Regions from separate parts of the Brevibacterium limosum genome, predicted to be linked through region 1. Evidence: predicted binding sites of a transcription regulator. Region 1 holds the regulator's gene; each other region holds the start of a gene.

Evidence for each region. Region 1 encodes LexA, which represses DNA repair genes until DNA is damaged. Its sites were predicted from a motif close to TCGAACANNTGTTCGA; they were not measured.
Region 2: the regulator LexA is predicted to act here: its motif matches at 3,935-3,950, upstream of GUY37_RS02770 (DUF222 domain-containing protein).
Region 3: the regulator LexA is predicted to act here: its motif matches at 1,931-1,946, upstream of GUY37_RS17375 (DUF222 domain-containing protein).
Region 4: the regulator LexA is predicted to act here: its motif matches at 1,997-2,012, upstream of GUY37_RS15800 (HNH endonuclease signature motif containing protein).

Annotation. Positions count from the first base shown of each region.
Region 1 is NZ_CP050154.1:1,526,836-1,534,351, reverse strand. Features, by position in the region: gene hisB (imidazoleglycerol-phosphate dehydratase HisB) at 1-219, opposite strand, end outside; gene GUY37_RS06890 (histidinol-phosphate transaminase) at 216-1,394, opposite strand; gene GUY37_RS06885 (LysM peptidoglycan-binding domain-containing protein) at 1,481-1,819, opposite strand; gene lexA (transcriptional repressor LexA) at 2,054-2,812, shown strand; gene GUY37_RS06875 (ATP-dependent DNA helicase) at 2,879-4,849, opposite strand; gene hflX (GTPase HflX) at 4,846-6,318, opposite strand; gene GUY37_RS06865 (class I SAM-dependent methyltransferase) at 6,448-7,062, shown strand; gene dapF (diaminopimelate epimerase) at 7,075-7,516, opposite strand, start outside.
Region 2 is NZ_CP050154.1:632,452-639,967, forward strand. Features, by position in the region: gene GUY37_RS02750 (APC family permease) at 1-1,133, shown strand, start outside; gene GUY37_RS02755 (universal stress protein) at 1,324-1,719, shown strand; gene GUY37_RS02760 (NAD(P)/FAD-dependent oxidoreductase) at 1,906-2,904, opposite strand; gene GUY37_RS02765 (helix-turn-helix domain-containing protein) at 3,186-3,794, shown strand; gene GUY37_RS02770 (DUF222 domain-containing protein) at 4,089-6,443, shown strand; gene GUY37_RS02775 (LLM class flavin-dependent oxidoreductase) at 6,498-7,516, shown strand, end outside.
Region 3 is NZ_CP050154.1:3,883,559-3,891,074, reverse strand. Features, by position in the region: gene GUY37_RS17375 (DUF222 domain-containing protein) at 1-1,798, opposite strand, end outside; gene GUY37_RS17370 (LysR family transcriptional regulator) at 2,124-3,044, shown strand; gene GUY37_RS17365 (MFS transporter) at 3,434-4,759, shown strand; gene GUY37_RS17360 (M20 family metallo-hydrolase) at 4,829-6,154, shown strand; gene GUY37_RS17355 (amidase) at 6,151-7,516, shown strand, end outside.
Region 4 is NZ_CP050154.1:3,488,870-3,496,385, reverse strand. Features, by position in the region: gene GUY37_RS15800 (HNH endonuclease signature motif containing protein) at 1-1,893, opposite strand, end outside; gene GUY37_RS15795 (NAD(P)-dependent malic enzyme) at 2,759-3,964, shown strand; gene GUY37_RS15790 (organic hydroperoxide resistance protein) at 4,052-4,474, opposite strand; gene GUY37_RS15785 (SPFH domain-containing protein) at 4,515-5,630, opposite strand; gene GUY37_RS15780 (FadR/GntR family transcriptional regulator) at 5,841-6,539, shown strand; gene nagB (glucosamine-6-phosphate deaminase) at 6,596-7,378, shown strand; gene GUY37_RS15770 (N-acetylmannosamine-6-phosphate 2-epimerase) at 7,446-7,516, opposite strand, start outside.

The DNA of each region.
Region 1 (7,516 bases):
CACGATCGAGGTGTCTTCGACGGTGTGGTGGACGTCGATGTGCGTGTCGCCGGTGGCGGTGATGTCGAGGTCGATCATCGAGTGCTTCGACAGGGCGGTGAGCATATGGTCGAAGAACGGCACGGAAGTCGAGATGTTCGAGGAGCCGGTGCCGTCGAGGTTGACGGACACGGACACCGTGGACTCGGACGTGGTGCGTGAGTTCTGGGCCTGCCTCATGGAGTGCCTTTCGTCGGGGCGGCGGATGACGGGGTTGGAGCCTGCGGACGTTCCTCGAGGGTGTCCGGGGATTCGGCGAGGATGTCGTCGATGGCGGTCAGGAACGCTGCGGTCTCCTCCTCGGTGCCGGCGTTGACGCGGGCGTGGCCGGTGATGCCGATATCGCGGATGAGGACTCCGCGGTCACACAGCTTCTGCCACAGATCGGCCGGTGAGGAGATGTTGCCGAAGAGGACGAAGTTCGAATCGCTGTCGTGGACGGTGAACCCGGCCTCTGCGAGGTGGCTTGCCATCCGGTTGCGTGAGTCGATGAGCCGATCGACGTTGCCCAGCAGCAGCTCAGCGTGTTCGAGTGCGGTGCAGGCGAGGACCTGGGTGACCTCGGACAGGTGGTAGGGCAGGCGAACGAGGCGAAGGACGTCGATGAGCTCAGGGGCGGCGATGGCGTAGCCCAGCCGCAGTCCGGCGCAGGCGAAGGCCTTGCTCATGGTGCGGGAGACGACGAGGCGGGGCCGTCCATCGAGCAGGGTCATGGCCGAGGACTTGGCGGGGCGGGAGAACTCCGCGTACGCCTCGTCGACGATGACGATTCCCGAACAGTTGTCGTAGGCGGCCTCGATGACGTCGAGTCCGATCGAGGTGCCGGTCGGGTTGTTCGGAGTGCAGAGGAAGACGATGTCCGGATTCGCACGGGCCACCTCGGAGGCGACCGCGTCGGCATCGAGAGTGAAGTCGTCCTTGCGTTCGACGTGCTGCCATTCGGCGCCGGTGCCCGTGGTGATGAGCGGGTGCATCGAATAGGAGGGGGTGAACCCGAGGACGGTCCGCCCGGGCCCGCCGAAGGCCTGCACGATATGGCTGAGCACTTCGTTCGAACCATTGGCTGCCCAGATCATGGAGGGATCGAGTTCGACGGTGTCTCCGGCGCGTTCGTTCACACCGTCCAGGTAGGTCACGAGGTCTTCGCGCAGAGCGGTGAATTCGCGGTCGGGATATCGGTTGAGTCCCGAGAAGTGATCATCGACGGCGGCGCGCATGCTGTCGACGACGACGTCCGGAAGCGGATAGGCGTTCTCGTTGACGTTGAGCTGGACCGGCACATTGAGGTGCGGAGCCCCGTAGGGCTTGAGGCCGACGAGGTCGGACCGCACTGGCAGAGATTCGATGTTTCCCACGGCGATCATTCTACCGAGGGGCCCACGCCGCCCGGGCGGCGGGTCGGGCCACGAGACTCGCCGAGGCGGCCGGATCCGGCCGACCCTCAGCGGACGGGGACGTCGAGGGTCTGGCCGGGGTGGACGGTCGGGGTGTCCAGGTGATTGATCTCGGCGATATCGGCCACGACATCGCGGGTGTCGCGGTCGAGGCCGAGATTCGAAGCCACGGTCCACAGCGATTCGCCTTCACCGACGACGACGGCGTCGGCATCGATGCCGACACTCTCCGTCTCCGATTCGGCGACAGCAGCGGCCGAGAACGACTGGGTGGCGAGGAGGAGCGCTCCGCCGATGACGACGAGAGCGACGAGCAGGGTCCGGAGAAGGCGCACAGCCTGGCGTCCACGAGTGGTCAGGCGCAGCTCGGTGTTCTGTGCAGACATCGCATTACCTCTTTCATTCGTACGATTCCACCAGTAATCGGTAGAACGTCTGTTCTATTCAACATGCCAATCGAACAAATGTCCAGTCCGACTCGAACATCTATGCGACAATGAGAGGGAACCAGCGTTGTTGATTGATCTGTCAGAACCATCTCAGTCGGCACTGACACGAGAATCTCCGAAGCGGAGATCACGGCGTTCAGCGGCAGGGAATAGAACGAAGGGGAACGAGCAATGGTTCAGAACAAACGAGGCAGAGGCAGGCCTCGCAACGAAGATGTTGCCAGCGAGATCGCTGCCGCTCGCAGCGATGACGACGACGTGGTCCAGATCCCCGAGGGATCGACCGGTGAGGGCGATTTCCGCCTGACTCCTCGTCAGCGTCTCGTGCTCGAAACCATCGAACGCGCGGTCGTCACCAACGGCTACCCGCCGAGCATGCGCGAGATCGGCAGGGCCGCAGGACTGGCTTCCCTCTCGAGCGTCGCCCACCAGCTCTCCCAGCTCGAGCGCCTCGGCTATGTCCGTCGCGACCCGAAGCGCCCGCGTGCCATCGAAGTGGTCAATCCGTTCGAAGAGGAAGAGGCCGAGCGCGCGAAGTACGAGGAGCTGTCCAACAACACGGTCCAGGTTCCGGTCGTCGGCCGCATCGCCGCCGGTGGCCCGATCCTGGCCGAACAGGAAGTCGACGATGTCTTCTCGCTGCCGACCCAGGTGGTCGGCTCCGGTGACATGTTCCTGCTCAAGGTCGTCGGCGATTCGATGATCGAAGCCGCCATCTGCCACGACGACTGGGTGGTCGTGCGCAAGCAGCACACCGCTGACAACGGTCAGATCGTCGCAGCACTGCTCGACGGCGAGGCCACGGTGAAGACCCTCAAGCGCAAGGCCGGTCAGCAGTGGCTGATGCCGCAGAACGAGAACTACGAGCCCATCGACGGCACCTACGCGCAGATCATGGGCCTCGTCGTCGCTGTCGTCCGCCGCCTCTGACCCTCTGTCGGCTCTCCGCTGCCGAAATGCAAAGGCCCGCGACCGATTCGGTCGCGGGCCTTTGTGTCATCCTTCGTCGGTCTCGGCCAGCCGTGCCAGGCTCTTGCGCACGAGACCGGAGTTCGTCGTCGGCCACATCCTCGGCATCGAGTTGACGAGGAAACCGGCGTACCGGGCCGAGCGCAGCCGCGAGTCGAGCACGGCGACCACTCCCCTGTCCTTGGTCGACCGGATGAGGCGTCCGGCTCCCTGAGCCAGGCGCAGGGCCGCATGGGTGGCCGAGACGGCCATGAATCCGTTGACTCCGCGCTGGTCGGCATCGCGTGCTCGAGCCTGCATGAGCGGGTCGTCGGGGCGTGGGAACGGGAGACGGTCGATGATGACCAGTCGGTTCGTGCGTCCCGGCACATCGACTCCCTGCCACAGCGACATGGTCCCGAACAGGCAGGTCTGATCATCGGCCGTGAACTCGGAGACCAGCGCCGGCAGGCCGTCGTCGCCTTGGAGCAGGATCGGGAGATCGAGCTTCTTCCGCAGGAGTTCTGCCGCTGCGTTCGCCGCAGCACGGGAGGAGAACAGGCCCAGCGCTCCGCCGTTCGACGCCTCGACGAGTTCCTCGAGCTCCGTCAGCGCCTCCTCGCTCAGCCCGCTGCGTCCGGGCTTGGGCAGGTGGGAGGCGACGTAGAGGATGCCCTGCTTCCCATAGTCGAAGGGCGATCCCACATCGAGGCTGTCCCACTTCGGGGCATCGGGTCCGAAGAGCCCCAACGAGGCGGCGACCGCGTCGAAGTTCCCGCCCAGGGACAGGGTCGCCGAGGTGGCCACGACCGTGGACTCTTCGAAGATGCCGTTGCGCATGGTGCCGGCAACACTCAGGGGAGCGACGACGAGGTTCGTCGTCTCCTTCTCCCTGAAGGTCGAGCGCGAGAGCCAGATGACATCGTTCTTGCCCGGGTCGCAGAAGCGCTCGGCGAGTTCGAAGATCTCCTGACAGCGGGCCTTGGCCATCTGCCGACCGGCATCGGCGTCCTCGGTCTTGCCGCCGATGTCGTTGATGATCTGGCGTGCCGAATCACGGATCTGCGCCATGGCCAGTCCGAGTGCCTCGCTCATATGCAAGATGAGCCCCTCGGGCACCGATTTCTGTGCGCGTTCGAGTGCTGCCGCGGCGGAATCGAGCAGGGAGACGACCCCGTCTTGGACGGTGGTGTGTTTCCGGACCGAACTCGTCGCCGCCGAGAGCATGCTCGTGTTGATCTGACCGGACAGTGCGCTGGTCACCCGGTCCTTGAGCTCGTGGGCCTCGTCGATGATGATGACATCGTGTTCGGGCAGAACGTTCGATTCTCCGAAGGCGTCGATGGCCAGCAGGGCATGGTTCGTCACGACGATATCGGCCTCGGCGGCCTTGTTCCGGGCCAGCTCGGCGAAGCATTCGGTGAACAGCGGACAGTTCGAACCGAGGCAGTCGAAGGCGTTGACCGACACCTGTGACCAGGCACGATCGCTGACACCGGGCATGAGGTCGTCCCGGTCGCCTGTGTCGGTGGTCTTCTTCCAGGTGCGGATCCGTTGGATCTCCTCCCCCAGCCCGGAGCGTTCGGTGGGTTTGCGTCCCGCCTCGGCGTCGGCGCCGAGGTCGAAGAGCATTCCCTCTCCTTCGTCGGGATACCCGCCGGCGAGCTTGTGCTTGCACACATAGTTCCGCCGCCCCTTGAGCAGAGCTGCCCTGGGCAGCGGATCGAGATCCTTCTTCACGGCCTTGAACAGTCGCGGCAGATCGCGGTGGATGATCTGCGTCTGCAGGGCCAGGGTCGCCGTGGACACGACGACCTTTCCACCGGTGCGAGTGACGTATTCGGTCGCCGGCACGAGGTAGGCCAGGGATTTGCCGGTGCCGGTTCCCGCCTGGACGAGCAGGTGGATTCCCTTGTCCACCGCCGAGGCGACCGCCTGGGCCATCTCCTGCTGACCTCCTCGTGGCGACCCGCCGATGGCGCCGACAGCGGATTCGAGGAGGTTGTCGACAGCCTTCACTCGTCGATGACCAGGTCCGGACGTTGGAATTCGCGCAGTTCGTCGACGAGTTCGGTCGGCACCTTCGCCTGCAGGCTGGTGCCTTCTGCGCCGTGCGATTCGTGTTCGACCGTGCCGAGGGCGTAGATCTTCGACACGAGGTCACCACGTTCGTAGGGAATGAGCACGGTCATGTCGATGTCCGGGACCGGCAGTCGGTCCTCGATGGCCTCGATGAGGTCATCGATGCCTTCCTTCGACACGGCGGAGACGAACTGGGCATCGGGATACTCCGCGCGCAGCCCGGTGATCACGGCCTCCTCGGCGATATCGGCCTTGTTGAACACGAGCAGTTCGGGGATGTCCCCGGTCTCGACCTCCCCCAGGACGTCGCGCACGGCCTGGATCTGCCCGTGCGGATCCGGGTGGGAGGCGTCGACGACGTGGAGGAGCAGATCCGAACCGGCGGCCTCCTCCAGTGTCGAGCGGAAGGCTTCGACGAGCTGGTGAGGCAGGTTGCGGACGAAACCGACGGTGTCCGTGTAGGTGAAGACGATGCCGTCGGCGGTCTTGGCCTGACGGACGGTCGGGTCGAGAGTGGCGAAGAGGGCGTTCTGCACCATCACCTCGGCGTCGGTGAGCAGGTTGAGCAGGGAGGATTTGCCCGCGTTCGTGTACCCGACGATCGCAACGGAGGGCACATGGTGCCGGGCGCGGTTCTTCCGCTTCGTCTCCCGGGACGGTGCCATGGCGTTGATCTCGCGGCGCAGCTTCGACATCCGGGCGCGGATGCGGCGGCGGTCGAGCTCGATCTTCGTCTCACCAGGCCCGCGGGAGCCGATCCCGGCACCGCCGGCGACCCGGCCACCGGCCTGGCGGGACAGTGACTCACCCCAACCGCGCAGACGCGGCAGGAGGTATTCGAGTTGGGCGAGTTCGACCTGGGCCTTGCCTTCGCGGGATTTCGCATGCTGGGCGAAGATGTCGAGGATGAGCGCGACGCGGTCGACGACCTTGACCTTGATGACGTCCTCGAGTCCGCGCCTCTGGCTGGGAGCGAGTTCGGAGTCGATGATCACGGTGTCGGCGCCGACGGAGGCGACGACCTCAGCGAGCTCGGCGGCCTTGCCTTTGCCGAGGTAGGTGCCCGGATCCGGCTTGTCGCGGCGTTGGATGAGCGCGTCGAGGACCTCGGAGCCCGCGGTTTCGGCCAGCGCCGCGAGTTCTCGGATCGAGTTCTCGGCTTCGGCCTGGGTGGTGTTCCAGATGCCCGCGAGGACGACGCGTTCGAGGCGGACCTGACGGTATTCGACCTCGGTGATGTCTTCGAGTTCGGTGGAGAGTCCGGCCACCCGGGTGAGGGCGGCACGCTCGGCGAGGTCGAACTGGTCGTCCTCGGGGATGGTGTCGTGATCATCGAGGGCTTGGGCACCTCGGGAGAGCACACGGTCGAGCATCGCGTTGCGACGCTCTTTGTCTTCAGACGTCATTCATTCCTTTGTTCTCTGCCGTCAGCACGGGACTTCTCGTGCGGACGTCGTCATGCTTCGCACCGGTCGCGGCGATGCGCACCGACGGTGATGTCCATCAATTATCCCACAGCCGTCTACACTGAAACGGTGTCAGAGCACTATTTCACCGAATCGCCGAGCAGCGAGGCCAAGTCGCGGGAATTGAACCTCGAGTTGGCCGGCCGCGCCGTCACCGTCGAAACCGTATCAGGCACGTTCTCGCCCACTCGCCTCGACCTCGGCACCGCTGTGCTCCTGCGTCATCTGCCGCAGCCGCCGGCCGGCGATATCCTCGACCTCGGGTGCGGTTGGGGGCCGATCGCCCTGCACACGGCCCTGGATGCCCAGGACGCCGAGGTGGATGTGCGGGTGTGGGCACTCGACGTCAACTCCCGTTCCTTGGAGACCACGGCGGCGAATGCGCGCAGGCTGGGTCTCGAATCGATTCGCACGGTCACCGCCGCTGATGTTCCCGATGATGTGCAGTTCGCCGCGATCCGGTCGAACCCGCCGATCCGCATCGGCAAGGAAGCGCTGCACGAACTGTTGGAGATGTGGCTGCCGCGCCTGGCCCCGGGCGGCCGCGCCGACCTGGTCGTGTCGAAGAACCTCGGCGCCGATTCCCTGCAGAAGTGGATCGCCGGGATGCTCGGCGACGACTTCGAGGTCGTGCGCACGGGCTCGTCGAAGGGTTTCCGCGTGCTCACGGTCGAGCGCGGCTGAGGCGCGACCGACTCAGCTGATCGTGCCGCTGGCGACGAGGACCGCGGGCCCGGCGAGGCTGACGCGTCCGCTCGTGCCCTCGACATCGGGTTCGATTTCGATGCGCAGCTGACCGCCGGGCACATCGACTCGCCATTGCAGAGGTGACTTCTCCCCGGCCCAGTGGTGGGCTGCGATCGCTGCCGCGCAGGCACCCGTTCCGCAGGACCGGGTCTCTCCGACTCCGCGTTCGAACACGCGCATGCGCAGAGCGCCTTCTCCCCCGGCCACATCGGATCGGGCCGGTTCCATGACGATGTATTCGATGTTGGATCCCTGTGGCGGGACAGGGTCGAGGAGTGGGGCATCGCGCAGGTCGGCGGCTGCGAGCTCAGCGTTCTCGGCCAGGGCGACGACGGTGTGGGGGTTGCCGGTGGACACGCGCAGGCCGGGGCGGGCGACCTCGATGCCGCCG
Region 2 (7,516 bases), 890 kb from region 1:
ACTTCGTGACGTTCCTCGTCGCCTTCGCCGTGCTCAGCTCAGGAATCACCTCGGCGTCGACGGCATCGAATGTCTTCGCCGCCAACCTCGTGGCCGGCTTCGGTTGGGACGTATCGGGCAGCGGGGTGATGTGGATTGCGCTGGGCTTCCTCACCCTCATCGCGCTGATCAACCTCCGCGGTGTCGGCGAGAGCGTGTGGTTCAACGTCGTCCTCACCCTCATCGAACTCAGCGGTCTGCTGCTGGTCATCGTCGTCGGGTTCTTCGCACTCGGTTCGGGCGATGCCGACTTCTCGCGCGTGATGATCTTCGAGACCGAGGGTGACAAGAGCGTCTTCCTCGCGGTCACCGGTGCCACTGCGCTCGCGTTCTTCTCCATGGTCGGATTCGAGGATTCGGTCAACATGGTCGAAGAGACGAAGGACCCGCGGGTCTTTCCGAAGATCATGCTCTCGGGCCTGACGATCACCGGCATCATCTACGTCCTCGTCTCCCTCGTCACCGTCGCGGCAGTGCCCATCGGCGTGCTCACCGAGAGCGAGACTCCGCTGCTCGAGGTCGTCCGCGAGGGTGCCCCGGGCCTGCCGATCGATACGATCTTCCCGTTCATGACGATGTTCGCCGTCGCGAACTCGGCCCTGATCAACATGCTCATGGCCAGCCGTCTGCTGTACGGAATGGCCAAGCAGAATGTGCTCCCGCCCGTGTTCGCGAAGGTCATGGCCGGCCGCCGTTCGCCGTGGGTGTCGATCATCTTCACGACGCTGATCGCCTATGCGCTCATCTTCGTCGTGACCACGATCCTGCCCGAGACGGTGACCGCGTCCCTGGGCGGAACCACCTCGTTGCTGCTGTTGGCCGTGTTCGCCGTCGTGAACGTCGCGGTGCTCATCCTGCGCAAGGACAAGTCCGTCCACGATCACTTCAAGGCGCCGACGGTTCTGCCGTGGATCGGCGTCATCACCTGCGTGTTCCTCGTCGGCCCGTGGGCCCGCCTCGATGAGCTCATCCAGTATCAGATCGCAGCGGCGCTCGTCGGCATCGGCGTCGTCCTGTGGGGCGTGACCTGGTTCTGGAACCGTTCGACGAAGGGCACGAGCACCCGGTTCCGCAATCCCGAAGAACTGACGTGAACCCATCCCCTCGCCGAGGCGGCCCGCCTTCCCGTGCGGATGTGCACCGCGGTGGCGGTGCGGCGCCTCGCCGGGGCGGTACGGGCGGGGCCGCCCGCCGTCCCATGTCCGTATCGCTCGATATGCTGGGACGGTGGGTACTCGACCTGCGCACTCGGATCTGTACAGCTCAATCCAATGAAGGTGAAAAATGACAGTACTCGTCGGTTACGTCAACAATCCCGCCGGACATGCTGCTCTCGATGCCGGCATCGCGCAGGCGAAGAAGGACGGCAGGGAACTCATCGTCGTCAATGCGTCACGGTCGGCGCAGCGCAACGATTCCTATCGCCTCGGCGAGGGTGAGCTCAAGTCGGTCAACACCTATCTGGCCAGGGCGGACGTCGAGTTTCGCGTGCTGACTCTGGGCAGCGAATTCGACCCGGCCGAGCAGATCCTCGACACCGCCACCGAGGTGGGAGCCGAGCTCATCGTGCTCGGCACCCGGAAGCGCACCCCGGTCGGGAAGTTCCTGCTCGGGTCGACGATCCAGAAGGTCATCCTCGACGCCGAAGCCCCGGTGCTGTGCGTGAAAGCCGCGCACTGAGGACTTGACCGCAGTCGCCGTGGCCCGCGGAAACGGGCCACGCCGCGAGTGCGCGGCGCCTGCGCTCGCTCCGCTGTGTGGTGCCTGTGCTCGCTCCGCTGTGGGGCGCATGAGGACGCGCGCAGCCAGACCCGCCTCGTCATGATGCACCTGCTTCCGGCTTGCCTCACCCGAGTGACTCCGTCCTCACCCGAGCGACTCCATGATGAGGTCGGCGTTGACATGCGCGCCGGCCAGCACGCCGCTGGCGGTGCTGGCCACGACCATCGCCGATACGTCTGCGGCGTTGCCGACCGCCCAAACTCCGGGCACATCGGTCTGCCCGGCCATCTGCGTGGGGATATAGGTGCCCATTCCGCTCGGGTGCGCGACGACTTCGCCGCCGAGCTGGGCGAACAGATCGGCATTTGCTCGCGCATACGCACCGACGGCGAGCGCATCGAAGGTGAGCGCGTTCGCTCCGTCCCCGGATTCGCCAGCCGCGAGTGAAACGACGGTTCCGGACTCGGTGCGGGCCGCCTCGGTGACGGTGGAATCGATGTATTCGATGCCGAGCGTATCGAGCATCGCCTCCTGCTCGGAATCAGGAGCGGGAGCGTTGTGGCGGATGAAGCTGACTTGGTCGCTGAGCTGGGAGAACAGCATCGCCTGGTGGTATGACATCGCCGTCGTGCCGATGACCCCGATGCGCTGTCCGCGCACTTCGTAGCCGTGGCAGTAGGGGCAGTGCAGGACGGTGTCGCCCCAGCCATCGGCGAGGCCCGGAATGTCCGGAAGCTCGTCGCTCAGACCGGTGGCGATGATGATGCGGCGGGCCGTGACCTCAACTCCGACCGAAGTGGACAGTTCGAACCGATACTGTGGGACCTCCTCGGCGGGGCCGGCGTCTGGATCACGGGTGTGGACTGTGGTCACGGTCGCTTCGATGAAGGTCACCCCGTACTCTTCGGCCTCGGTGCGCCCCTTCGCCACGAGATTCTGCGGTCTGATGCCTTCGTGACCGAGGACGTTGTGTGCATGGGCGCTCGAGGAATTGCGCAGCTGACCGGCGTCGATGACGATGACGGAGCGCAGCGACCTGGCCAGGGCGATCGATGCGGCGAGGCCCCCTGCGCCACCGCCGATGACGGCGACATCAAAGGTGGTCTGCCCAGATTCGGGGGACGAATCGCGTGCGTCGGACACGGAAGACCGCGCACCTTCTGATGCGGACGGTTGTGAGTTCTCGTGTGCGGAAGGTCGTGTGTTCTCGGATGGGGTTGGGGCGGTCATGATTCTCCTGAATGCAGATGAATGGTCGGAATTCGGTGCCGATTCGAGTCTGTGGCCTTCTTGCTCGGAATTGCAAACGTCTTTGCAGAAACAGCAAATTCTGCCATGCTGTGGATATGGAAGAGCCACAGGACTCAGATGAACGGGTGAATCGCGGCGCCTTGAATGAGAGGGGAGCTCGTGCGGCGGGCCGAATGTCAGAGATTCTCGCCGAGGGACCTGCGCCGATCGAAGCACAGGAAGCCATCAGGCAATCGTTGGCGGGGGTCGGCGCCCGCCTGCGAGGACTGCGGCAGGAGCAGAAACGCACCCTCGACGAGGTGGCCGAGCAGGCCGGAATGTCGTTGAGTACGCTGTCGCGCCTGGAGTCCGGGAAGCGCAAGCCGAGCCTGGAGCTGCTGCTGCCGCTGGCCGGTGTCTATGGGCTCCCGCTCGACGAGCTCGTGGGGACTCCGCCGATCGGGGACCCGCGCATCCACATCTCACCGCGGAAGTTCCACGGTCAGACCATCTTGCCGCTCAGTCGTGGAGCGATAGGAGTGCAGGCCTTCAAACACATCGTCGATGGTCGGCAGACTCCGAAGCTCGGTTCGCTGAAAACCCACCCCGGGTTCGAGTGGGTCTATGTGATCCGAGGTCGGCTCACCCTCATCCTCGGTGACCGGACGATGGTCCTCAGCGCCGGCGAGGCCGCCGAGTTCGATACTCGAACTCCTCATTGGTTCGGGGGAGCTGACGACGACGGGGTCGAATATCTCAGCCTCTTCGGTCCCGAGGGGCAGCGCGTGCATATGAAGAGCTGAGCCGGGCCGCTGCTGATCTCGCGTCAGCGGCGCGCCGTAGCCTGTTGTCGTCAGCAGATCGACCTGTCTTTCGGTGGTCGAGCTGCACTGGATCCGGATCACTGCGCAGTCGTCGCCGCGGATCAGCGGCGCACGCTGAGTGGAACACCTTTTTGACCTCGACAAATAGAAACCAATCGTACATAAAGAAATCAAGCTGAAATAAATAGGACAGAACTGTGGTGTTTGTTCTAATGATGACTTAGAATAGAGGCAAGCCGAACCCATCAACGATGATGAACGGACACAGAGAAAATGGCTCTCATCCCCGACCGAAGGCACGGCGAGCACAACAATCGCGAGGTAGGAAAGCCCTCGCCGGAACCACCCCCACCGATCTCTCCGCCTGAATCCTCGCCACCCAAATCCCGACTTACCGATTCCCCACCGGCCATTCCCCGGCCAGCGGCAGATCCTGCGTCTTCGCCTCCTGACGGCAGGAACGAATCCGCCGGGCAGACCTACCGAGAGCTGCTCGCAGAAGCCGGTCTTGATCTGACCGGCCACCCCCTCGCTGATCGGTTCGACGGCATCGCCGAAGACTCGTTCGACGACGAAGATGCTGAAGGTGGCGATCTCGCTGCGACAGTCGCAGTCGCCGAGAACAGCAACGAAGCGAGCGCCGGCGAGGCAGACGCGACTGGATCATCTCTTCCCGGCGGCGATGTTCGCAGCGGGCAGGGACTCTGGTCGAGCAGGACGACGCTGCCGGAGACCGAAGAGGAAGTCCGAGCGTGCATCAAAGAGATCGAAGCACGCCAGAGCGCGTGGATGAAGGCGAAGCGCGAAGAACGTGAGGCGCAGCGTGCCGCAGAGCGTGAGGAATATCTGCGGAAGAACCCTCAGGATCGCGGGGAGTGCGAGGAACTCGAACGCGAAAGAGCGGAGTGGAAAGCACGCGTCGAGCGCTACGAAGAGAGGAAGAGGGCAAAGGAGGAAGCCGAACGTATCGCCGAGGCTGAACGCGCTGAACGGCACAAAGCGCTTGCCGAACGCTATGCTTCGGCAGCCGACGCCCACCCCCTTCTCGACGAGTATCGCTGGTCGGACCTCAGACATGCAGCTCCAGAGGTCACTGAAAGCATCGACAGCCTGCAGAGTCTGCTCGAAGGGCTTCACGACTTCACTCGTCCCATGGGGCCTGACGATGCGGTGACGCTCCTCGACGGTCTCGAGACCTTGAACCGTCTGACGGAATCGCTGTCGGTCGTAACGCTGTCAGTGTTCGAACGTGTCGGTACGCCCCGTGACTATGGCGCGAAGACCACGAAGGCGCTGGTCCAGCACCGGCTCAACCTGTCTTCGCAGGAGGCCGGCCGTCGCACTCAGCTCGCCGAGTGCTTGGGGAAGCGGACCAGCCTGAGCGGAGAGTCGATCGAAGCGCAGTTTCCCGTCCTCGCGGCTGCTCTGCGGGAAGGCGTACTGTCGGCGAATCAGGCTTCGACGATCTCCAAGTGTTTGAAGAACCTGCCGGCGAACGTGTCGGAAGACGACAGGATCAAGGCTGAAAGCCTGCTCGTCGAGAAAGCTCAGGTGGTTCGCGTCTGCGATATCCATGCACTGTTCCAAGAGATTCTGGGCTGGATCGATCCTGACGGGCAGGAACCGAAGGAAGCGGCAGACCGGGACGATTTCAATGTCAATCTGCGGCAGCTGAAGGACGGAACGTGGACTCTCAAAGGCCGGCTCGACGAGGAGACCGGAGGTGTCCTCAACGGGCTGCTGACCTCGCGCATCAAAACCGGTTCACAGTCGGACGAGGACGGCTGCGCGAATGCGGCAGGCGTCGATGGCGGTGCCGATCCAGCCGACGGTGCACACCCAGCCGCCGGAGACGGTGCTGAGAGCGAGAGCACCTTCGACCAGGAAGTCGTGACCGCCTATAGGGAAGTTCTGCGCGGTGACCGCTCGGACTGCCTCGACCCCTCGCTCGACTTCACCCAGCCGCAGATCGGTGCGAATGGAGAGGTCCCGCAAGGAGCCGGTGTGAAGCAGGACGGCACCCTGGTGGCTATGGCCGCTGAACAGCCGAGTGTCCGCCGTCGTATCTACGAGCGCTTCTCCAGCGTCATCGGCAGCATCGAAATGAACCGCATCAAGGCCGGAGCGGCCTACGCGCTGGTTGTCACCGCCAAGGCCGAAGACCTCGCGAACCGGACGGGCCAAGCCGTCACCGGAGCAGAAGCGCCGTTCCCGATCGACTCCGCTGCTCTGGAGGGGCTGAACGGCTCGGTCTTCTTCCATCTCATGAGCGAGCAGACGAAATCGATGGCTCTGGCGACCGAAAGACGTTTGGCCACCGAGAAACAGCTGGCGATCCTCGCCAGCCGCGACCAGGGATGCACATTCCCCGGATGCGACACTCCTCCCGGATGGTGCGAAGCGCACCACGTCGTCCCGTGGGCGCGAGGAGGCAAAACGAACGTCAACAATCTCACGTTGGCGTGTTCCGCGCATCACCACCTGCTAGACAACACCGAGTGGGATTGCAGGATGCTCAAAGACGGCCGCCCCGCCTGGGTGCCGCCAGCCGTGATCGACCCGGCGCAGGAGCCGGTGCTCCACGCTCGGTTCATCGCGCGCGAGATCGGAGAGACTCTCTTCGGCTGACCGCCACACCGGCGAGGAACGGAATGTTCCGTTCGCGCACGCTGTTGCTTCGGTATGAAGCTTTCCATCCTTGACCTCGTCCCTGTCCGCACGGGACAGACCACAGCAGATTCGTTCGCCGCCTCGAAGCAGATCATCGACACGGCAGACAAGCTCGGCTTCACTCGCTACTGGGTGGCCGAGCACCACAACATGCCATCGATCGCCTCGACGATGCCTGGACCCGAACTCATGCACCTCGGCCAGGGGACACATCAGATCCGCCTCGGCTCCGGTGGGGTCATGCTTCCCAACCACGCCCCACTGGCAGTCGCCGAGCTCTTCGCCCTGCTGTCGGCGGTCTACGGCGACCGCATCGACCTGGGCATCGGACGTGCACCGGGGACGGACCCGATCACCTCGGCGGCAATGCGTGGCCACCTCGGTGAAGGAAGGATGGTCGACCGTGAAGGGCGCGCCATCGACCCCGTCGAACAGTTCCCCCAACATGTGATCGACACTCTCAGCCTCATGCAGCCCGAAGGGATGCGAGTTCCACTCCACGGTGGGCGCGAACATGTGCTCAAAGCGACTCCCGCCGCGGAGCCGGGAACTCAGCCCCTGCCTTGGCTGCTCGGGTCATCCGGCTACTCGGCCAGACTGGCAGCTGAACTCGGCATGCCCTATGTCTTTGCCAACCACTTCGCATCCGGTGCCACCACCGGAATGAAGATCTACCGCGACAACTTCACTCCGGGAGCCTACGGCGACAAACCGCAGACCTTCGTCACAGCCAACGTCGTCGTCGCACCCACCGAAGAAGAGGCACAGCTGCGATCGGAGCCCTTCATGCTGCAGATGTCCCGAATGCGCACCGGCGGACCCATGGAGAAGCTGCACCTGGCCGGTGACGACGTGCGTTCGGTGATGACCGACCAAGAGCGCATGGTCGGCGAAGAGCTCTCAGGGAACTGGATCATCGGGGACCCGAATTCCGCGGCCGCGCAGCTCGAAGAGCTCGCAGAGCGCTTCGATGTCGACGAGATCATGATCCAGCCGATCGCCGGTGCCATGGAGGCCGAAGACGTGCGAGA
Region 3 (7,516 bases), 1.9 Mb from region 1:
CGCCGGAGCCTGTGGTGGCTTCGCCGGTGCCGTCGGCGACATCAGACGCCTTGGCTGTGACGACGAGAGCATAAGGCGAACCCTTGGCGGCTTCCTTCATACTGATGCGCGAGATGAGGGTGGCGAAACGCTCGTAGATCCAGACCCTCGCGCCGGGCTGCTCGCTCATGAGATCAACGGCCGCACCGTCGGCGCGGACACCGTGACCGGCAGGAATGGAGCGGTCGGCAGGGGAATCTGCGGAACCGGCCTCGGTCTCACCGGCAGCCTCGACAACGGCCCACGGGGGTGCGTCGAAACGGTCTCCGGTGAGTACAGCGTCGATCGGTTCGAACCGTTCCTCGCCGGGGGGCTGACCGAGTCCGGCGTTCGGGACGATTGCTGGAACGTCTTCGCCCTCGGCAACGGCCGCCTCGGCGTTCGTGGGCTCTGCTCCCGCTGTGCTCGATGTGTTGCCTTTGCCGGATTGAATCCGCGATGTCAGCAGCCCATGAAGCTCGGATCCCGCTACGGGATCGAGGACGCCCTCCAGCCTCCAATCGCCGTTGCGTTTGGGACGGGCGGTGACGAAGTAGGCGGAGCGATCGCTGGGGTCGAGCGGCTCCACACCGTCGGGGTCGATGAGAGCGAGCATCTGACGGAAGATGTCGCGGAGCTCGCTGACGGTCACCGACGCCGCGTACTTCACGAGGTCGGCTTCCACCCGGGATTTCGTCTCCTGGTCCACCCATGCGGGCAGCGCCTTGAGGCAGTCTTCGATGACAGTGAGATGCTCGGCCGGCAGGGTGCCGAGGTGGAGCTGCTCGGCAACGAGTGGGTGTTCGGGCTCGAGCGGTTGGCCATCGAGTGCGACACGTCCACCAAGATTCTCTGCGAGCTTTGCCCGGCGATTCGCTTCTCGCCCCGAGAGATTGAGGCGTTCCTGGATGAGCGCCTTGGTCGACTTGGCGCCACTGTCTGTGGGCGTGCCGACGCGTTCGTAGACGGCCAGCGCCAAAGTGGACAGGGATTCGCTGAGCCGACGCAGAGCCTCCGCACCATCGATGACCTGCAGGGCCTCGCTCGGCCCCATCGGTCGGTCGAATGCCCGAAGCGCTCCGACCAGTCCGGTCAGCGAGGCGATCGAGTCAGTGATCTCGGGAGCGCTCGCGGCAAGGTCGTTCCAAGCCGCGTCGGTGAGGATCGGGTGCTGCGAGGCGGGTCGCTGAGAATCGTCTCCAGCCTCGGGCTGAGCAGCAACGGGAACTGTGCTGTGGCTGCCTACGGCGGTCGGGTTCGCGGGCCCGGAGGTCTCGGGCTGCGTGGTTGAGCTGGTCTGCTCATTCGCATCGAACTGTGCAGTCGAATCCGTCTGTGCGTTCGGTTCAGCCTCGGCGGAAATCGCTGGTTCGACGGCTTCGGTCGGTTGTTCGGCGTCGGGAGCCGACGTATCTTCGCGCGATTCTTTGCCGTCGGTCGGCGGGGGCCCGTCGGTCGTCAGAGGACCGTCGGTCGACGGAGGATCGTCGGTCGATACAGGGTCAAGGGCGTCGAACATCTCGGCGAGGTAGTGGCCGCTGAGATCGAGTCCGGCTGCCTTGAGCTGTTCCGCCAGAGATGCAGGGTGTGGTGACTTGGCTTCGGGCTGCACGGGTGCGTTGTCCGCGGATTCTTGAGCAGCGCGCGGCGGGAGGTCGGGGAAATCCGCAGGGTTCGAATTGATCGGCGGCCTTCTGCTCGCTCCGCTGCGCGAGTCAGCGGCGGCACGACGGTCGCGCTTTCCTGACTTGCGTCGCTTGCGGTCGGGGGTGAAGGTCATCGCTGTCGAGTTCCGTTCGTCGTTGAAGGTCTCTTATTCATAGTGTAGACAGTCAATCTGGATAAAACAATAGAAACTTCGAAAATAATTCGATTTGAACTGGCATAGTCGGTGTTTGAGATGTTGCCGGCGGCGAATGCTTGTTTCAGGGTTGATTTGACGTCGATTCTACTCGTCGGCACTGACATGGAGCGGTGCCGATTGAGCCGGAGAGCGGATTCTCTGCGGCGGAGCGGCCCCGGTAGGGCCTCCTCGTCTCGGCGGGACCGCCTCGGCGGGGTTGCGTCTGAATGCAGGGTCATTGTGGGTGGGAAGATGAGGAGCTATGGGACTCGATTTCACACTCGTGCAGCTGCGGTACTTCCAGGAGGTCGCCCGGCGGGAGAATATGACCGAGGCGGCGAAGCAGCTCAACGTCACACAGTCGGCGATTTCGACGGCGATGGCTCAGCTCGAGCGGTCGATCGGACTGGACCTGTTCATCCGGCAGAGGAACCGGTCTGTCGTGCTCTCTCCGGCAGGGAAGCGCTTCCTTGCCGAAGTGACCGGCTTCCTCGAGGCCTCTGACGCGCTCGGCGAGACCGCGCAGGGGCTGTCCCGGTCTCTGAGTGGGAGTCTGACCGTCGGCGTGTTCTCGCCGATTGCGCCGACTCGGCTGCCGCTGATCCACGACGAGTTCGCAAAGCGGTTCCCGGAGGTGCAGGTGACGTACCTCGAGGCCGATCTGGAGGACCTGCAGAAAGCCGTCGCGGCAGGCGATTGCGATCTGGCGCTGACGTACATGCTCGGTCCGACGGGCCGATTCGACACCTTCCTTCTCGACGTCGTCGAACCTCACGTTCTGGTGTCCCGCGATCATCGCTTTGCCAGGGGTGGGAAGCCGAAGCCGGTGCACCTGCGTGAGCTTGCCGCAGAAGACTACATTCAACTCGATCTGCCGTTCACCAGGCAGTACTACGACGAGCTGTTCCGCATCGCCGGGGTTGTGCCGAAGATTCGGCACTCGTTCTCCGGCTATGAGACGTTGCGGTCGTTCGTGGCGATGGGGCACGGGTACTCGCTGCTGAGCCAAAGCGTGTCATCGGGAACCTATATCGGTCTGCAGACGGTCGATGTTCCCCTGCTCGACGACTTCCCGAGCATCGATCTTGCCGTGATCTGGCCCAATGGCGTGCGTTTGAGCCGGCGCGGGAGAGCCTTCTGTGAAGTCAGCAGAGAGGTGCTGGGTGCTGCTTCGAAAGGGTGATGCCTCGGAATTGACCTGTATGTGCGGTCCGTCGAAGCGGTAGGCGCGGGTTGTCTGAACGGCAGGCGCGAAGGCCCTGAGCGGCAAGCGCGGCGTTCCTGAGCGGCAAGCGCGAAGGCCCTGAGCGGCGACCGCGTCGTTCCTGAGCGGCAGACGCGGAACGGAAGACAGCCTGAGCCTCTGCCATGGATTCATTTGATGACAATGTTAGAAAGTATCTGTTGGACCGATCCCGATTCGCTGATGAGAATGAATGGCAAGCATCACTGGGACAGACAGTGATGCATCCGCCCACCAGGGTGACACGCTCACCAAAGTGACAGTCCCACCAGGGTGACAGGCCCACCAGGACGACAGACCCGAGAGGGTGACAGAGCAAAGGAGCTTTGATGTCCACTCCCATCACCGGCCAGGACCACGCGCCGGCAGCCGACGGTCACGGCCGATCGACGAAGATGCAGCGGAAGGTGCTTCTCGGCGGCAGCATCGGCCAGTTCGTCGAGTTCTACGACTTCACGCTCTACGGGCTCTCGGCCGTCATCCTGTCCGAATACTTCTTCCCCGACGGCGACCGGATCACCGGTCTGCTGGTCATCTTCGCGACCTTCGGCGTCGCCTTCGTCATGCGCCCCCTCGGCGGACTGTTCTTCGGAGCTCTCGGTGACAAAGTGGGCAGGCGCCAGACTCTGACCATCACGATCTTCCTCGTCGGAGCCTGCACCGCACTCATCGGCATCCTCCCCGGGTTCGACACGATCGGCTGGTTCGCCCCGATCCTGCTCATCCTCGCCCGACTCGGCCAGGGCTTCTCCGCAGGCGGCGAATCCGTGGGCGGGCCCTCATTCGTCTACGAACACGCCCCCGTGACCAAGCGCGGACTGTGGATCAACATCACTCTGGCCGCGACCGCTCTGCCCTCGGTCTTCGCCGGCGGCCTCATACTCCTGCTGTCGACCGTGATGAGCGACGCTGCCTTCGACTCATGGGGCTGGCGTGTTCCGTTCCTTCTGGCACTGCCGCTGTCGGCGGTCGGTCTGTGGATCCGGACGAAGACCGACGAGTCCGAGCTGTTCAAGAAGACAGCCGCCGAACGGCCCAAGGAATTCAGCCCGATCCGCGACTCCTTCCGCGAGAACTGGGTCGGCATGCTCCAGGTCTTCTTCGTCCTCGGCGTCACCGCGCTCGGCTTCTACATGCTCTCGGCCTACTTCGTCACCTACATCCAGACCACCGGCGACCTCAGCCGCGAACAGTCGCTGCTGACCAACGCGATCGCCATGGCCAGCTACACGATCTTCCTGCCCATCGCCGGCCACCTCGGTGACCGGTTCGGACGTCGGCCCATGCTCATCGCGGGTGCGATTCTGCTCGCGGTCACCTCGGTGCCGGCATTCGGGCTTGTGACCAGCGGACACATGGGGCTGGCATTCCTCGGGCAGACGATCTTCGTCCTCGCGCTCTGCTGCTACGGCGGAGGCTGCTACACCTTCTTCTGTGAGCGCTTTTCGACGAAGACGCGATTCACCTCGGCGGCCATCAGCTACAACATCTCCTACGCGGTGCTCGGCGGAACCGCGCCATTCGTGGGCACGTGGCTCGTCGACATCACCGGCGTCAACACCGCACCCGGCTACTACATGGCTGCGGCCGCAGCCGTGTGCCTCGTCCTCATCTTCGTCACCCGTCTGCCCGAGACCCGCGGCAGGCTGGGGTGAGTGCGCGATGACAGCAGAGGCCGCCGCCAGCCTATCCACACCCAACCCACCAGAGAGAAGCGATCAGCAATGAACCATCAGGCAGCCCCGTCTTCCGACGCAGCCCCGTCTTCCGACGCAGCCTTCCTCACCGACTTCCACTTCGTCGCCACCATCGGCGCCACGGACAACAACGGCGTCGACCGTCAGGCGCTGACTCCGGAGGACAAGCAGACGCGCGACTGGATGCGCGGCTGGGCGACCGACAAGGGCTTCGACGTGCGCGTGGACGCCATCGGGAATATGTTCGCGTGCCTCGAGTTCGTTCCCGGCGCCCCTTACGTCCTCATCGGCTCTCACCTTGACTCACAGCCGTTCGGCGGCCGTTTCGACGGCGCCTACGGCGTCATCGCCGCCCTGTTCGCGGCCCTGCGTGTGAAAGAGGAGCTCGCCGAATCCGGGCTCCCACCCACCTTCAACCTCGCTGTCGTCAACTGGTTCAACGAAGAGGGCGGCCGCTTCGCCCCGTCGATCATGGGCAGCTCCGTCTACGCCGGACTCTTCGACCTCGACGAGATGCTCGCCGTCACCGACCTTGAGGGCACCTCCGTCGCCGAGGCGCTGGACGCCATCGGCTACGCCGGCACCGACGCCCCGCCCGAGGCGATCTCCTACGCCGAGATCCATATCGAACAGGGCCGCATCCTCGAGCGTGAAGTCACGGACATCGGCGTCGTCGAATCCAGCTGGTACACGCAGAAGCTCGACATCGACGTCCTCGGCGAACAGTCCCACACCGGCGCCACAGCCATGGCCGATCGTCACGATGCGCTCGTCGCGGCCGCGAAGGTCGTCCTCGCCGTCGCCGAGGTGGTGAACGAGTTCGAGGAAGAAGCCCTCGTCTCTTCGGTCGGCCAGCACGTCGTCGAACCGAACTCGCCGATCGTCGTGCCCCGCCGCGTCCACATGGTCGCCGACCTCCGCTCCTCCGACCCAGCCATCGTCAAGGCAGCCAGAGACTCCTTGAAATCGCAGATCGCTGAGATCGCCCGCGCCCACGACATCACCATCAACGTCGAGGACTTCGACATCCGCGACAAGCGCCAGTTCCCGAGCGAAGGCGTCGAACTCGCCGAGAAGGCCGTCGCCAACGAAGGCCTGAGCATCCGCCGCCTCGAGACGATGGCCGGTCACGATTCCGTAGCGATGAATCACCGTGTGCCCGCCGTGATGATGTTCGTGCCCAGCGTCGACGGCGTCTCCCACTGCGAACGCGAGTTCACCACCGATGAGGACATGCTTCGCGGTGTCCGCGTGCTCACGTCCGTGGCCGGCGAACTCGTCCGCGGTGAGCTCGCCGATGTCCGTGACGGCGCCGTGTGGGTCGGTTCGTCCGTTGCCGAGGTGCGCGCATGAACACCGACACCCCGCGCCCCGGCACCGCCAATCCAACCGGGCCAGCCACCCCACCGAGCCACGCGACCGAACCCTGGACCCTGTCCGCCACCGAGGCGCTCGCCGCCTTCCGGTCCAAGGAGCTGTCGCCGGTCGACTACCTGACCTCTCTCCTCGGCCGCATCACGTCCGAAGATGAGCGCATCAATGCGGTCACGGAAGTCATCGAGGAGGCGGTCACCTCGGCGCGGGAGGCGGAGGACTTCTACGCGAACGCCACGAGCGATGACCTCGCCGAGGCGGCCGCCACCCGGCCCTTGCTCGGACTTCCCGTGATCGCCAAGGAGAAGCACGCCCTGGCCGGGCGCGGGCTGACCCAGGGTCTCCTCCACGAACGCGACACCGTCGCGACAGCCGACGCCGCGATCATCGGACGCATCCGCGCCGCCGGCGGGTACGTCCATGCCAGAGCGACCTCTCCGGAGTTCAGCTGCGCGACGATCACGCATTCGCCGATGTGGGGAGTCACCCGCAATCCCTGGAACCTCGAGCTCTCACCGGGCGGGTCCTCGGGCGGATCGGGTGCCGCGCTCGCCGCCGGTTTCGCGTCCCTGGCCACCGCCTCGGACATCGCCGGCTCGACGCGGCTGCCCGCAGCGTTCACCGGAACCGTCGGGTTCAAGGCACCCTACGGCCGCATCCCCGGCGTCCAGCCCCTGGCCGCGGACTGGTACCGCGGCGATGGGCCGATGGCCCGCTCCGTCGCCGACACCGCCCTGCTCGCCCGGGTGATGGTCGGAGTCGATGCCAGCGATCACGCGACGATCGCCTCGCCCGGATTCCTCGATGACTTCGACCCCGCCGAGGCGGCCGACCGGCTCCGCGGACGCAGGGTCGCGCTGTGCGTGCGCTTGGGGGACTTCCCCGTCGGGAAGGACATCGAAGCGAACACCCGCGCGATCGCCTCGGCGCTGGAGTCGGCGGGCGCGGAAGTCGAGGAGATCGAACTGCCGTGGACATACGAGCGGATCTTCGAGACCGCGTTCACGCACTTCGGGTACCTGCTCGCCCCCGCCATGCGCGCGGCCACCCGCGGCCACGAGGACACTCTGGCCGACTACACGCTGCGGTTCATGGCCGACACCGAGGCGGTCGCCTCCCGTCGTTCCTTCTATGACGGTCTCGCCATGGAAGCGCAGATCCAGGCGGAGCTCGCCGCAGCGATGGACGGATTCGATGTGCTGCTAGCCCCCACCTCGGCGGTGGCGGGATTGGAAGCCGGAGCCAGCTATCTCGACGGGATCACGGTCGGTGGCGACGGAGTCGGTCGCGAGGGCGCAGGTGACGGTGCAGTCGCTGCCACTGGTGGGACGGCTGGTGTGC
Region 4 (7,516 bases), 2.0 Mb from region 1:
TGCCAAGGCGGCGAAGTCGAGGACCTGGGCAACATTGATCGGCTGCTCGGGAGCCGACACAGTGGTCGAGATCCCGTGCCTGAATTCGTAGTCGATTACGCCGGATTTGGGCATAGTGACCCTATACCGACCGGCAGTCTTCAGCGCATGGTGCAGTCGGCACAGTGGGTGAATGTTCCCGAATCGGGTGAGTCCGCCCTTGAGCGGCGCGAGGTGGAAGAACGGATTGACATGGTCCATCTCCGACTTCTCAGCCCTGCGCGAGCAGCCGGGGACAGTGCACACCGTCCACTGCTCGATCAGGGTCTTGCGGAGGTCCCTCGGGACTGTATAAGTCGTGGCCTTCGCATCGATGGGAGTGCCGGTGGCGGGATCGGTGAGGATCCGCTGGATGGACTTCGACCGGCCGGCGATCGTGCGAGCTGCCTCGGCGGGGACCGGCGAGCCGTCAGCGAAAGTGCCGGGCAGGTCCGAGTCGCCGGTGAGGGTGAGGAACGGAACCGTCACGACCGTGGCGGCCTGGTTCGCCAGCCACGACTGGCTGGTGGGCATGCGCAGTTTGATCGAGTACTCGACGGGGCCATGGTCGGCCTGATCGCCATCCTTGGGGGCCGGGGCGAAAGCGGACCCGATGGATTGATCGCCCGACACGTCGCCGGCGATCGCGCTGTCGGCGTCGGGCGACTGCGCGGCGACTCGCTTGGCATAGTCAGCGAGGCCGTCTTCGGCGTCCAGGCCCGGAATGAGCTCTCCGTCGGCACCGAGCATCGGTGCCTCTTTGGCGGTCTGGATGCCGGTGACCGAATCGACTGCGACGACCTTGACGCTCAGCTCGGGAACCGGACGGACGAACAGGTCGTATTCGAGCTGGGAAATGGAGCGGTCGTCGTTGAGCTCGACTCCTGCGGGCAGATTGAACGCAGACTTGTTCTTCCCATTAATCGCCAGGGCCATTGCCTGGATCCGGTTGTAGCAGGAGAAGATCTCGGCGGACGGACCGCTGACGGTGAGGCACGCGGAGCCGTCCTTATAGCCCTCGACGTCGATGCGGCGGCGCTTCGTGGCGATCTCTGTCGCATCGGTCGGAGGCACGAGCAGGGCGATCATCTTCGTCAGAGCCCTGCGCAGGGAGTCACAGGTGACATCGGCCTTCTTGGTGGCCAGGAAGGCATCGATCCGCGGCAGGAACTCGAATGCAACGTTCTGGCACTGCTGAGCAGCGACATCGACATGAGCGCGCGTGAACTCGCCGGCACGGACACGGTCGGTGAACCGGGGGAGTCCGTAGAGGATCGTCATCGCGCTCGACAGCTGGCGGTAGGTGCGTCCCGAATTGGTTCCCAGCACCGTCGAGATCTCGACGAGGTCATCGGAGTCCACGTTGTCATAGACCCACTTCGAGAAGCAGATGCCCGAGTCGAGCTCGGGGAACTCCGGCAACAGGTTCCGCGCGGCATCCTCGGCCTTCTTCTGCTCACGAGCAAAGTCTTCGTCATAGAACACGGCCGGGTCCGTCGCGGCCTCGGCGCTAGACGGGGCGTCCACGGCCGACTCACTGGGCTCGGCACCAGACTTCTCGCCGACGGCCTGCGAATCGGCTGCTGCTGCGTGTCTGGATTCCTTGTCGCGGCGCTCGAAAGTTCCGGCGATCGTCTCGCAGCGGAACGGCTCGGAGCCCTCGGGGATGGGGAAATCGAGGCCGATGAAGACCTGTTCGAGCACCACTGCAGACAACGATTCGAAGGCGGAGAGATAGGCGCGATCCGCGGCGGCGGACTCCTCAGCGAAGCGAGACATGCTCGATTCGAAGCGGATGGTCAGCCGCGGAGACGACGGTGTCGTCTCGGGTGCCTCGGCGTGCGCCGGGGTGGAACGGTCGGTCGTGCCCTTCATTGCGTTTTCACCTGCCTCGGACTTCGTTGTCGGGGAAGTGGAGCTGATTTGAAAAGCCTGTAACACTATGATAATTAATCAGAGTGCCATATACAATAGAAAACAGAAAAATAGTTCGAATAATTCTCGATAGCTGATCGTGTCTGATTTCGTTGTGCAACAATCGTCGCATTCGGCACTGACACGAGAATCCGGGCTGGCCCGAGCTGACACGAGAGCCCGAGCTGGCACGAGAACCCGAACTGACACGCGAACCCGAGCTGGCACAAGAAACCGAGGTGACACGCGAGCCCGAGCTGGCACAAGAATCCGAGGTGACGCCAGGGCATAAGGTGAGATGAGAACCCAGTCAGACACGAGAACGCCAAGGGAGCTGCGCCCGCCTTCCGCGGTTCCAAAGGTCCGGAGAACATGCCACCGAAACGGCGGGCAACCTCGGTGAGGGGTGGATTTTCGGGTGAATCGAGTCACGTCATCGGTTATGCTGATCGGGTTGCCGGATGCGACCCATGAGGTCGACACTCGCCCTTATGCGAGCCGTATCCGCACAGCGCGCACCTGCGACGCCCTTCACCTAGGGTCTGCACCACAGGGCGCGCAGACGTCACCGCATCATCCTTCACTGGTGACCAGTTCTTCGTCAGGACCGCCTCGGCGAACCCATACGAGCTCCTACAAGTGCAATCGAGCTCATACAAGTGCAACCGGGCTCTTGCGAACCCACCAGGGCCATGCGAGTGCAACCGGGCTCATGGAAACCCATGCGAATGCCGCCGAAGCCGCGCCTCCGACGGCCGACGTCCAGACGATCACTGTCGACGACAGCGAATACGCCCTGTCGCCGCATCAACCACGAGGATCAAACATGACGACCACCGCCGAAAACTCGACCGCTTCGGGCCAGAACGCGCCGACTCCCATCACCGATCAGGAGATCTTCGCCGCCCACGAAGGCGGCAAACTCTCCGCCGAGCTGACCAGCCCGCTCGCCACTCAGCGCGACCTGTCGATCGCCTACACGCCGGGCGTGGCCAAGGTGTGCACCGCGATCAAGGACGAACCGCAGCTGGCACGCACCCATACCTGGACGGGCCGCCTCGTCGCGGTCATCTCCGACGGTTCGGCCGTGCTCGGCCTCGGCGATATCGGGGCCGCCGCCTCGCTGCCGGTGATGGAGGGCAAGTGCGCCTTGTTCAAGAGCTTCTCGGGACTCAATGCGATCCCGATCGTCCTCGACACGAATGACACCGACGAGATCGTCGAGACCATCGTCCGGATGGCCCCGACCTTCGGCGCGATCAACCTCGAGGACATCTCCGCTCCGCGTTGCTTCGAGATCGAGGACCGCGTCAAGGAAGCCCTCGACATCCCCGTCATGCACGATGACCAGCACGGCACCGCCGTCGTCGTTCTCGCGGCGCTGACGAATGCGCTGCGCGTGGTGAAGAAGTCGTTCGAGTCCGTCCGCGTCGTCGTCTCGGGTGCCGGGGCCGCCGGCGTGGCCGTGGTGAAGATCCTCGCCGACGCCGGTGTCAACGACATCGTCGTCCTCGATTCGAAGGGCGTCGTCGACTCCGGCCGGTCCGACCTGTCCGAGACGAAGCAGGCGCTCGCCGCCGACACGAACCCGCGCGGCATCTCCGGCGGGATCGGCGAAGCCCTCGACGGAGCCGACGCCTTCATCGGCGTCTCCGGCGGCACCATCGACGAGGCGCACCTGGAGAACATGGCCGACGACGCGATCATCTTCGCCCTGTCGAACCCCAACCCCGAGGTGGTCCCCGACGTCGCCGCGAAGTACGCCACGGTGGTGGCGACTGGGCGCAGCGACTTCCCGAATCAGATCAACAACGTCCTCGCGTTCCCCGGAATCTTCCGCGGCGCGCTCGACGCCGATGCCGACGAGATCACCGATGATATGAAGCTCGTCGCCGCGCGTGCGATCGCCGACCTCGTCGGTGATGACCTGGCGCCGGGCTATATCGTGCCCGGTGCGCTCGATTCCCGTGTGGCGCCGGCCGTCGCCGAGGCGGTCGAGAAGTCCGCGCTGGAGGCGATGGCTGACCGCTGACGTCGGGTTCGACCGGTCCGCACACAGCTGAGGGGCGGGTGAAGAGAGATCTTCACCCGCCCCTCGGCCGTATTATGCGGCCCGCGCTCAGTCGTCGGTGACGTTGATGGTGACGTCGATGTTGCCGCGGGTGGCGTTGGAATACGGGCATACCTTGTGGGCCTTGTCGGCCAATGCCTGAGCCTCGGGTTTGTCGAGGTGCGGGAGGGTGACCTCGAGTTCGACGGCGAGCTGGAAGCCGCCCTCGTTGTTCTTGCCGAGGCTCACGCGGGAGCCGACCGAGGAATCGTCGATATTCGCCTTCGTCTGACTCGCCACGAGACGCAGCGCCGAGTGGTAGCAGGCCGCATAGCCGACTGCGAAGAGCTGCTCGGGATTCGTGCCGTTGCCGCTGCCGCCCATCTCCGTGGGGGTGGCGAGGTCGACATCGACCTGGCCGTCGCTCGTGCGACCGTGGCCGTCGCGGCCTTCGCCGGTGGCCAGTGCTTCTGCGGTGTAGAGGGCCATCATGATTCGTCCTTTCGTCGGTGGTGCAGTGCTCAGCGGTCGATCACTGCCGTGGATCCTGCGGAGGATGCTGTGAGTTCGTCCACTGCTGGGCGATCGACTGTGCTCGCGACTTCAGTGACTGTGCGTTCGGCTCATCGGATCCGCCGGAGTTCGGGGGAGTCGTGGGCTGCGGCGGGACATCGCCGCGATCCGAGCGGTGGCTCGAGCTGTACCGGCTCTCCGGTGCTGTGAAGGTCGCACCGTCCTCGGCGGCGTTGGCGGCGAACAGGGCATTGCGGATCTCCTGACCCATCTCTCCCAGTCCGCCCGGATTCGAGGGCATGAACAGCACGTTCGACCGCCCTTCCTGGGCGACGTTCTGCATCGTGTCGAAGTACTGGGTCATCATCAGCAGCTGCTCGGCCGTCTTGTCGATGCCCACCTCCTGCAGCTTCGCGTACTGTTCGGCGATGCCGGTCGCGATCGCCTTGCGCTGCGCGGCGACGCCCTCACCGTGCAGGCGCATCGCCTCGGACTCGGCCTGAGCCTGGGTGACGCGCTTGATCTTGTCCGCCTCGGCCAGAGACTGGGCGGCGACGCGGTCACGCTGTGCGGCGTTGATCGAGTTCATCGAATCCCGCACCTTCGTATCCGGGGTGATGTCCGTGACCAGGGTGCTCACGATCTTGAAGCCGTAGCGCTTCATCGACTCCGACAGCCGGCGCTCGACGTTCTCGGCGATGTCGTCCTTCGACTCGAACGCAGTGTCGAGCGTCAGTCCCGACAGTGCGGAGCGGACGGTGTCGAAGACATAGGAGCGGATCTGCTCCTCCGAGTTCGCCAGACGGTAGTAGGCATCGGCGACATTGTCCTCTTCGACGACGTACTGCACCGCGACCGGCACAGTGACGAAGACGTTGTCCTTCGTCTTCGACTCGATGTTGACCTCGAGCTGCTGGACGCGCAGCGAGATCGGCCTGCTCGTCGTCTCGATGAACGGCACCTTCGTGTTCAGTCCCGGCTTCGCGACCTTCTTGTACTTGCCGAAGCGTTCGACGATGACGTTCTCCTGGGTCTTCACCGTGAAGAACACGCTGGTGCGCAGCTTCCCGAACAACAGGACGGCGACGACGAGGATGATGATGACAACGGCGATGGTGACCGCAAGTCCACTCATGACTGCTCCAATGGGTCGTGGTTGTCGGCCGTGCGACGACCGCTGACGCCTATCACTCTAGTAGTCATTTCGGCCCGCGTATATGACAAGGCCACCCGCGTATAAGACAAGGCCGACGGTGCGCGTCTCGAACAGGGAACCGACGACCGACACATCTGATGTCAGACGTATACTGGAGACTCGGCACGGAATCGACGGTGGAAGGTGCTCATGACGGAGGCGACAGCGGTCGGTCGGAAGGTGACGACCTCCGATCGGATCAAGGATCTCATCCTCTCAGACGGACTGCACCCCGGCGATCTCCTGCCCACCGAAGGGGAACTGTGCACCCGCCTCGGCGTCTCCCGATCGAACGTCCGCGAGGCCATCCGCAAGCTCTCCACCCTCGACATCGTCGACGTCCGCCACGGTCACGGCACCTATGTCGGCGAGATGACGCTCGACGCGCTCGTCGAGGCGCTCGTCTTCCGCGGAGTGCTCAGCCCCGGCGACGACCTCGATGCGCTGCGCGACGTCATCGAGGTCCGCAAGGCCCTCGACCACGGAATGTCCGAGCAGATTGTCGACGCTCTGCAGGGGACCTCGAACCCGGATCTGCATTCCCTCGTCGATGAGATGACCGCGCTGGCCGCAGACGGCAGGACCTTCCCACAGCAGGACCGCGCCTTCCACACCGGTCTGCTCGCCCAGCTCGGCAACTCACTCGTCGGCCAGCTCGTCGCGGCGTTCTGGGACGTGCACACCGCGGTGCTGCCGAAGCTCAATGTCGCCGTGGCCTCCGACCTCGAGCAGACCGCGAAAGCCCACGGACTCATGCTCGAGGCCGCGGAATCCGGCGGTGCCGAGGCGTTCCGTGACGCGATCACCGCCCATTACGAGCCGATCATGCGTGCCCTCGAGAAGAAATGATTGACTGAGGCCCATACGCCTCAACGACTTGCCGGACCAGTGCCGAAGGAGACCTGATGGAAGTTGTCATCGCCGATGAATTTACGCTGGCGGAGCTCGCCGCCGATGCGATCGAGCGGCTGCTGCGCACGCAGACCGCGCCGGTCCTCGGGCTCGCGACCGGTTCGAGTCCGCTGCGCATCTACGATGAGCTGACGACCCGCCACAAGAACGAAGGGCTCACTTTCGCCCATGCGCAGGCGTTCATGCTCGACGAATACGTCGGCATCGCCGCCGACCACCCGGAACGCTACCGCAACGTCATCGACGCCGAGATCGCCACGCGCGTCGATTTCACCGAGGGGGCCGTCCACGGACCCGATGGAACCGCGGATGATCTGGCGGCCGCCTCGGCGGACTATGAACGACAGATCGCCGAGGCGGGCGGAATCGATCTGCAGATCCTCGGAATCGGCACCGACGGCCACCTGGCGTTCAACGAGCCCGGATCGTCGCTGGCGTCACGGACGCGGGTGAAGTCGCTGACGCATCAGACGCGGGTCGACAATGCGCGGTTCTTCGACGGGGATGTCGAGCAGGTTCCGAAGCTGTGCCTGACCCAGGGGCTGGGCACGATCATGGAGGCGCGTCACCTCGTGCTCGTCGCGACCGGCGGCAACAAGGCCGAGGCCGTGCACCAGATGGTCGAGGGGCCGATCTCGGCGATGTGGCCGGCGACGGTGCTGCAGATGCACCAGCACGTGACCGTGCTGGTCGACGATGCGGCGGCCTCCAGGCTGCAGCTCGCCGACTACTACCGCCACGCTTATGAGAACAAGCCGGCCTGGCAGGATCTCTGAGCGGATCGAGGCCTGAGCGGGCTCAGCTCTCACTCTGAGCGGGGCTCAGGTCCCGACCTGAGCCGGCTCAGCCCTCGACAGCCTCGGCGAACCACGAAGAGATGGTCGTCGGGTGGGTGATCGCGGTGCCCACGACTA